One region of the Streptomyces sp. CMB-StM0423 genome, then DNA from elsewhere that is predicted to be linked to it. Evidence: predicted binding sites of a transcription regulator. Region 1 holds the regulator's gene; the other holds the start of a gene.
The links. The regulator HrcA, encoded in region 1, represses chaperone genes, less so after heat shock. The targets are predictions, from matches to a motif close to TTNGCACTCNGNNNNNCNGAGTGCNAA.

Region 1 (4,412 bases):
TCCCCCAGCGGCGTGCCGTACCACTCGGCCTCGCCGGCCAACTGCTCGGCGTACGCCTCGATCTGGGCGGGGTCGGGCGGCGAGGGAGGCTGGGGCATGAACAGGTTGACGCCGAAGGGCCGGTCGGTGACGGCCCGCAGTTGGCGGATCTCCTCGTACATCGCCTCGGGCGTCTTGTAACCGGCGGCGAGGGAGGCCAGGCCGCCGCCCTCCAGCACCCCGGCGGCGAGCTGCGGGCAGGAAGCGCCACCGGCCATGGGCGCCTGCACGATCGGGAAGGTGAACAGATCGTTCAGCTCGGTGGGCATGGCTCAATCCTGTCATGCAGGTCGGACGCCGGCGGCCCGCGCCGGATCTTGGAATCCGCGCGTTTTCACGCACCTGGGGACGGCTGACGCCCCACCCGCAACACCCGTCGCACGGGCCGCACGGCGGCGGCCGGGCGAGGTCCCCTGCCGGGGTGCTAGCGGCCGCTCCAGGCGTCCTTCAGCCGCGAGAACAGCCCCTGCTGGCCCGGTTTGAAATGGCCCTGGGGGCGCTCCTCGCCGCGCAACTGGGCGAGTTGGCGAAGGAGCCGCTCCTGCTCCGGGTCCAGCTTCTGCGGCGTCTCGACCTCCACGTGCACGACCAGGTCGCCCCGGCCGCCGCCGCGCAGATGCGTGACGCCGCGCTGGTGCAGCGGAATCGACTGCCCCGACTGCGTACCGGGGCGGATGTCGACCTCTTCCAGGCCGTCGAGCGTCTCCAGATTGACCTTCGTGCCCAGGGAGGCCGCCGTCATCGGGATCGTCACCGTGCAGTGCAGATCGTCGCCGCGGCGCTGGAAGATCAGGTGCGGCAGCTCGCGGATCTCCACGTACAGGTCGCCCGCGGGGCCGCCGCCCGGGCCGACCTCGCCCTCGCCGGCGTGCTGGATGCGGGTGCCGGTGTCGACGCCCGCGGGGATCTTCACCGTGAGCGTACGCCGCGAGCGCACCCGGCCGTCGCCCGCGCACTCGGGGCACGGCGTGGGCACGACCGTGCCGAAGCCCTGGCACTGGGGGCAGGGCCTGGAGGTCATGACCTGGCCGAGGAAGGACCGGGTGACCTGCGAGACCTCGCCGCGGCCGCGGCACATGTCGCACGTCTGCGCCGACGTACCGGGCGCCGCGCCCTCGCCGTTGCAGGTGCCGCAGACCACCGCGGTGTCGACCTGGATCTCCTTGGTGGCGCCGAACGCCGCCTCCTCCAGCTCGATTTCGAGCCGGATCATGGCGTCCTGGCCGCGCCGCGTGCGCGAGCGCGGGCCGCGCTGGCCCGCCTGGCCGAAGAAGGCGTCCATGATGTCGGAGAGGTTGCCGAAGCCGCCGGCGCCGAAGCCGCCGGCCGCGGCGCCGTTCTGCGACAGCGGGTCGCCGCCGAGGTCGTAGATCTGCTTCTTCTGCGGGTCCGACAGCACCTCGTAGGCGGCGTTGATCTCCTTGAACCGCTCCTGGGTCTTCGGATCCGGGTTCACGTCCGGATGCAGCTCGCGGGCGAGTCTGCGGAACGCCTTCTTGATCTCCTCCTGCGACGCGTCACGTCCGACGCCGAGGACCGCGTAGTAGTCCGTGGCCACTTATGACTCCGCCAGGATCTGTCCGACGTACCGTGCCACTGCGCGTACCGCTCCCATCGTTCCGGGGTAGTCCATGCGGGTAGGTCCGACCACGCCGAGCTTGGCGACGGCTTCACCGGTGTCGCCGCCAGAACCGTATCCGACGGAGACGACCGAGGTGGAGGTGAGCCCCTCGTGGTCGTTTTCATGGCCGATACGCACCATCACGCCCGGTTCCTTCGCCTCGCCGAGCAGCCGCAGGAGCACCACCTGCTCCTCCAGCGCCTCCAGCACCGGCCGGATGGTGAGCGGGAAGTCGTGGTCGAAGCGGGTGAGGTTGGCGGTGCCGCCGATCATCAGCCGCTCCTCCGTCTCCTCCACCAGCGTCTCCAGCAGCACCGACAGCACGGTCTGCACCGTGCCCCGGTCGTCCGCGGGGAAGGGCTCCGCCAGGTCGGCCACCAGCCGCGGCACGTCGGCGAACCGGCGGCCGACGACACGGCTGTTGAGCCGGGCGCGCAGGTCGGCGAGGGAGTCCTCGCTGAACGGCGCCGGGCAGTCGATCATGCGCTGCTCGACCCGGCCGGTGTCGGTGATGAGCACGAGCATCACGCGCGCGGGGGCGAGTTGGAGCAGCTCGACGTGGCGCACGGTCGAGCGGGTCAGCGACGGGTACTGCACCACCGCCACCTGCCGCGTCAACTGCGCCAGCAGCCGCACGGTGCGCCCCACGACGTCGTCGAGGTCGACGGCGCCGGACAGGAAGTTCTGGATCGCCCGCCGCTCGGGCGCGCTCAGCGGCTTGACGTCGGCGAGCTTGTCGACGAACAGCCGGTAGCCCTTGTCGGTGGGGATGCGGCCGGCGCTGGTGTGCGGCTGGGCGATGTACCCCTCGTCCTCCAGGGCGGCCATGTCGTTACGCACCGTCGCCGGGGAGACACCCAGGTGATGCCGCTCGGTGAGCGCCTTGGAGCCGACCGGCTCCTCCGTACCCACGTAGTCCTGGACGATGGCGCGCAGCACTTCGAGCCGGCGCTCGCTGAGCATGCTGCCCACCTCCGTACTCGGGGTCCCGTCCGGTCGTTCCGCCGCTGGCACTCGACGGCGGGGAGTGCCAGGGTTCCGGGCCAGTGTACGGCCGGGTAGGGCAGCCCGGGCAAGGCGGCCTGTCAGGTTATAGCGTCGGGGTATGGGTGGCGGTTGGGAAGAGCTGGCCCCGGACGTCCTGCGGCGCCGGCTGCCCCGCTGGGACGCGACGGCGGGCGCGGTGGGCGGAGCGGAAGGCGTGCTGCTCGTGGACACGGGCGCCTCGCTGCGGGAGGGCGCGGAGCTGCGCCGGGCCGTACGGGACCGCTTCGGCCGCCCCGTGACCCGTATCGCGCTCACGCATCCGCACTTCGACCACGTGCTCGGCACCGCGGCCTTCGCCGGCGCCGAGGTCTACGGCCCGGCGGGCATGGCCGCGCACCTGCGCGGCCCGGGCGCGGACGAGCTGCGCGCGGACGCCGTACGCCACGGGCTGAACCGCGACGCGGCGGCGGAGGCCGTCGACGTCCTGGTCGCCCCGCGGCACCCGGTCTCCGGCACGTACCCGCTGGACCTCGGGGGCGGCCGGGAGGTGCTGCTGGTCGAGCTGGGCCCGGCGCACTCGTCGCACGACATGGCGGTCTACGTCCCGGGCCGCCCGGCCGTCGTCTTCTGCGGCGACCTGGTGGAGGAGTCGGGCCCGCCTTCTGTGGGCCGGGATGCGACCCCGGCCCGGTGGCCGGCGGCGCTGGACCGGCTGCTGGAGCTGGGCGGTTCCGGGGCGGTCTACGTCCCGGGGCACGGGGCGGCGGTAGGGGCGGACTTCCTACGGGCCCAACGCGACGAACTGGCGGGACGCTTGTCGTAATCTCACTTCCGTGCGCCGCTACGACACCGACCTCACGCCCCCCTGGAAGAAGCCGCAGCAGCCGGCCCCCGAGGTGGAGGCCGAGCCCGATCTGGTGGTGGAGGAGGTGGCGACGGGCTTCTGCGGCGCGGTCATCCGCACGGAGAAGACCGCGGAGGGCCCGACGGTCACCCTGGAGGACCGCTTCGGCAAGCACCGGGTGTTCCCGCTGACGCCGCGGGGCTTCATGATCGACGGCAAGGTGGTCACGCTGGTACGCCCGGGCCGTACTCGCCAGACGGGCCCCCTGCTCTCAGCCTCCGGCTCGATCGCGGTGCGCGACCACACCGCGCGCGTGGCCCGCGCCGGCCGCATCTACGTCGAGGGCCGCCACGACGCGGAGCTGGTGGAGCGCGTCTGGGGCCACGACCTGCGGGTCGAGGGCGTGGTGGTCGAGTACCTGGAGGGCGTGGACGACCTGCCGTCGGTGGTCTCCGCCTTCGCCCCCGGCCCGGACGCGCGCCTGGGGGTGCTGGTGGACCACCTGGTCCCGGGCACGAAGGAGTGGCGCATCGCGGAGTCGGTGACGAGCAGCCACGCGCTGGTGGTCGGTCACCCGTACGTGGACATCTGGGAGGCGGTCAAGCCCGCGTCGGTGGGCATCGCGGCGTGGCCGAGGATCCCGCGGGGCGAGGACTGGAAGACGGGCGTCTGCCGCGAACTGGGCTGGCCCCCGGACACGGGCGCGGCGTGGCGCCGCATCCTGGAGTCGGTGAGGACGTACCGCGACCTGGAACCGGCGCTGCTGGGCCGGGTGGAGGAACTGATCGACTTCGTCACGACCCCGGGTTCCTGAGGACCGGCGCACGAATCGTCCGGTCCGTGAAAACCCCCGTCCTATGCTGGCGAGTGGACGGCACGCCACTCGCCAGCATAGGACGGGGGTTGTCTCATGGGCGACGA
Region 2 (4,412 bases), 2.3 Mb from region 1:
GTTCGCGGCGCATCGTCGCGCTGGCGACGGGCGCGGGCGACGAGGAGGTGGAGGCCGCCCTCGCCGAGACCCACGGCGAGGTGAAGAACGCGATCCTCGCCATCCTCGGCGGCGTGGACGGCAGCACGGCGGAGCGATTGCTCGACGCCTCACACGGTCACCTGCGCGTCGCCCTGAAGTCCGCGACCGACGTGAGCTGAACCCGGCGGTGCCGGCAGGGGGTCGTTGACCGGAGGGCACCCCCAGCCGGCGCCGCCTGGGGGTGCCAGGCCGCCCCTTCCCCGACGCCGCAGACGCGGCCGCCGCCGCTGCTCCCGCTGCGTGCCAACGCGCCCGAGGGCGGCACCCCCTGCGGGGTACCGCCCTCGGTTCGTCAGTCCGTCCGCCGGCCGGCCGCAGCCGCGGCGGACGTACGGACTTCGCGATCCCGGATCAGAAGTCCATGTCGCCGCCGGGCATACCGCCCCCGGCCGCGGCCTTCTCCTTCTCCGGCTTGTCGGCGACGACGGCCTCGGTGGTGAGGAACAGACCCGCGATCGACGCCGCGTTCTGCAGCGCGGAGCGGGTCACCTTGGCCGGGTCGAGGATGCCCTCGGCGATCATGTCGACGTACTCGCCGCTGGCGGCGTTGAGCCCGTGACCGGCGGTCAGGTTGCGCACCTTCTCCACCACGACGCCGCCCTCAAGGCCGGCGTTGACCGCGATCTGCTTCAGCGGGGCCTCCAGGGCCAGCTTCACGGCGGACGCGCCGGTGGCCTCGTCGCCCTGGAGCTCCAGCTTCTCGAAGACGTGGCCGGCCTGCAGCAGGGCGACGCCGCCGCCGGCGACGATGCCCTCCTCGACGGCCGCCTTCGCGTTGCGCACGGCGTCCTCGATGCGGTGCTTGCGCTCCTTCAGCTCGACCTCGGTCGCGGCGCCGGCCTTGATGACGGCCACGCCGCCGGCCAGCTTGGCGAGCCGCTCCTGCAGCTTCTCGCGGTCGTAGTCGGAGTCGCTGGCGTCGATCTCGGCCCGGATCTGGTTGACCCGGCCCTGGACCTGCTCGCTGTCGCCGGAGCCGTCGACGATGGTGGTCTCGTCCTTGGTGATGACGACCTTGCGGGCGCGGCCCAGCAGGTCGAGCGTGGCGCTCTCCAGCTTGAGGCCGACCTCCTCGGAGATGACCTGGCCGCCGGTGAGGATGGCGATGTCGCCGAGCATGGCCTTGCGGCGGTCGCCGAAGCCCGGGGCCTTGACGGCGACGGACTTGAAGGTGCCGCGGATCTTGTTCACCACGAGGGTGGACAGGGCCTCGCCCTCGACGTCCTCGGCGATGATCAGCAGCGGCTTGCCGGACTGCATGACCTTCTCCAGGAGCGGCAGCAGGTCCTTGACCGCGCTGATCTTGGAGTTGGCGATGAGGATGTACGGGTCCTCGAGCTCCGCCTCCATGCGCTCCATGTCGGTGGCGAAGTAGGCGGAGATGTAGCCCTTGTCGAAGCGCATGCCCTCGGTGAGCTCCAGCTCAAGCCCGAAGGTCTGCGACTCCTCGACGGTGATGACGCCTTCCTTGCCGACCTTGTCCATGGCCTCGGCGATCAGCTCGCCGATCTGGGTGTCGCCGGCGGAGATGGAGGCGGTGGAGGCGATCTGCTCCTTGGTCTCCACGTCCTTGGCCTGCTCCAGCAGGGCGGCGGAGACGGCCTCGGTGGCCTTCTCGATGCCGCGCTTCAGCGCCATCGGGTTGGCGCCGGCGGCCACGTTGCGCAGGCCCTCCTTGACCAGGGCCTGGGCCAGGACGGTCGCGGTCGTCGTGCCGTCACCGGCGACGTCGTCCGTCTTCTTCGCGACCTCCTTGACCAGCTCGGCGCCGATCTTCTCGTACGGGTCCTCGAGCTCGATCTCCTTGGCGATGGAGACACCGTCGTTCGTGATCGTGGGGGCGCCCCACTTCTTCTCGAGGACGACGTTCCGGCCCTTGGGGCCGAGGGTGACGCGGACGGCGTCGGCGAGCTGGTTCATGCCGCGCTCGAGGCCGCGCCGCGCCTCCTCGTCGAACGCGATGGTCTTGGCCATTGTGTTGAGTCCTCCCGGACAGGGGGGTCGTCTGTGTCCGGACCGCGCTGGCGCCCGCGACGGACGGTCCGCGACCCGCGTGGTTCCCTCCCACCCGGCGTACGGACCTCACCGAACCGGTCCCGTGCTGTCACTCTCACGGGGAGAGTGCTAACGCCAATGATTAGCACTCGCCCCCTGCGAGTGCAAGCGGGTAGGGGCTTCTCATGCGCAGAGCGGAACCGGACCGCGGCACCGCACAACAGGCGGCGGAAGGAGGCATGGACAGAGAGGCGCGGGCAGGGGGCGCGGACAGAGGGGTACGGACACGGGGCGCGGACAGCAGAGGGCCCGCACCCCGGAGGATGCGGGCCGTCGCGAGTCGTCCGTGGTCGATGCCCGGCGCTCAGCCGCTGACGCGGACCATGTCTGCCTGCGGCCCCTTCTGGCCCTGCGAGATCTCGAACTCGACCCGCTGGCCTTCCTCGAGGGTGCGGTATCCGTCCATCTGAATCGCGCTGTAGTGGACGAAGACATCCGCACCACCGTCGACCGCGATGAAGCCGTACCCCTTCTCCGCGTTGAACCACTTGACGGTGCCCTGAGCCATTCCAAACTCCCCTATTGCCGGCCCTTACACAGGACCGCACTCCGCGGACCCGGGTCAGACCTCACCCCCGGATACACGCCGGGGCGTGCGCCGGAACGCGTCGACCGCGGCTGAATGTATCCGCACAGATGCCCAGTGCAACAGGTCAATCGGACGAGAATTCTGCGGACACCCGATCGGTATTTTTCCGATCAATTTCCGCCATTCCCCGACAACTCGGGCAGGGCATAACTCACCATCACGACAATTAACTCTCCGCATTTGCGGGGAACTTGTCGCGTTCTCATATGCGTGGAACATGGGCCACGAGGGGGGAACGTCCCAACCCTATCGCGTGTCCGGACATGCGAACGGCCCCACTCCGGATCGGTGGGGCCGCACACACGCAAGAGGGGTTCAGCAGCCTCCGGCGACCGCCGGAATGATCGAGATCCCGGCCCCCTCCGGAGTGGGAGTCTGCAGGCCATCGGCGAAGCGGACGTCGTCATCGTTCACGTAGACGTTCACGAAGCGGCGCAGCTTGCCTTGATCGTCCAGCACCCGGCCGGCGATGCCCCGGTGGTTCTTCTCCAGGTCTTCGATCACCTCGGCCAGCGTCGCGCCCTCGGCGCTCACCTCTGCCCGCCCGTCGGTATACGTACGGAGGATGGTCGGAATTCGGACGTTCACGCTCATGATGCGAGGCCGGCCTCTCGGAAGGAGTCGAGTGTGGGACGAATGATCGCGCTCGGCCCCGTGGTGGGAGCGACCGCGTCGAGGGTCTTCAGACCGTCGCCGGTGTTGATCGCGACGGTGGTCTCTGCCGGGTCGATCCGGCCGTCCGCGACGAGCTTCGCCAGCACGCCGAAGGTCACGCCGCCCGCGGTCTCCGCGAACACGCCCTCGGTACGGGCCAGCAGCTTCACCGCGTCCACGACCTCGGCGTCCGTCACGTCCTCCACCGCGCCGCCGGTGCGGCGGGCGATGTCCAGCACGTACGGACCGTCGGCCGGGTTGCCGATGGCGAGGGACTTGGCGATCGTGTCGGGCCGCACGGGACGTACCACGTCGTGACCGTCCTTGTAGGCCCGCGAGACCGGGGAGCAGCCCGTCGCCTGGGCGCCGAAGATCTTGTACGGGCGCTCCTCGACCAGCCCCGTCGCGATCAGCTCCTTCAGCCCCTTGTCGATCTTCGTGAGCTGGGAGCCGGAGGCGACGGGGATGACGATGTTGTCCGGGAGCCGCCAGCCGAGCTGCTCGCAGATCTCGTACGCGAGGGTCTTGGAGCCCTCCGCGTAGTACGGGCGCAGATTGACGTTCGTGAACCCCCAGCCCTCGCCGATCGGATCGCCGATCAGCTCCGAGCAGAAGCGGTTCACGTCGTCGTACGTGCCCTCGATGCCGACGACGTCACCGCCGTAGACCGCGGCCATGACGACCTTCGCGTGCTCCAGGTCGTACGGGATGAACACGCACGAACGCAGCCCCGCCCGCGCCGCGGCCGCGCCGACCGCGCCCGCCAGATTGCCCGTGGACGAACACGACAGCGTGGTGAAGCCGAAGGCGCGCGCCGCCTCGACGGCGATGGCGACGACGCGGTCCTTGAAGGAGTGCGTCGGGTTGCCCGAGTCGTCCTTGACGTGCAGCGCGCCCGTCACGCCCAGCTCGGCGGCGAGCCGGTCGGCGCGGTGCAGCCGGGTGAACCCCGGGTTCAGGTTCGGCTTGTCCGCCACGTCCGCGGGGACCGGCAGCAGCGGCGCGTACCGCCAGATGCTCCGCGGCCCCGCCT

Region 2: a site for HrcA is predicted at 2,183-2,209, ahead of groL (chaperonin GroEL). Genes of this name have one in related genera too.

The regions. Positions count from the first base shown of each region.
Region 1 covers NZ_CP025407.1:5,833,442-5,837,853, reverse strand. Annotated here, with positions in the region: gene CXR04_RS25345 (nitronate monooxygenase) at 1-308, opposite strand, end outside; gene dnaJ (molecular chaperone DnaJ) at 464-1,597, opposite strand; gene hrcA (heat-inducible transcriptional repressor HrcA) at 1,598-2,623, opposite strand; gene CXR04_RS25330 (MBL fold metallo-hydrolase) at 2,766-3,470, shown strand; gene CXR04_RS25325 (DUF3097 domain-containing protein) at 3,481-4,305, shown strand; gene CXR04_RS25320 (helix-turn-helix domain-containing protein) at 4,402-4,412, shown strand, end outside.
Region 2 covers NZ_CP025407.1:3,510,573-3,514,984, forward strand. Annotated here, with positions in the region: gene murQ (N-acetylmuramic acid 6-phosphate etherase) at 1-200, shown strand, start outside; gene groL (chaperonin GroEL) at 433-2,055, opposite strand; gene CXR04_RS15095 (cold-shock protein) at 2,441-2,644, opposite strand; gene CXR04_RS15100 (MoaD/ThiS family protein) at 3,041-3,319, opposite strand; gene thrC (threonine synthase) at 3,316-4,412, opposite strand, start outside.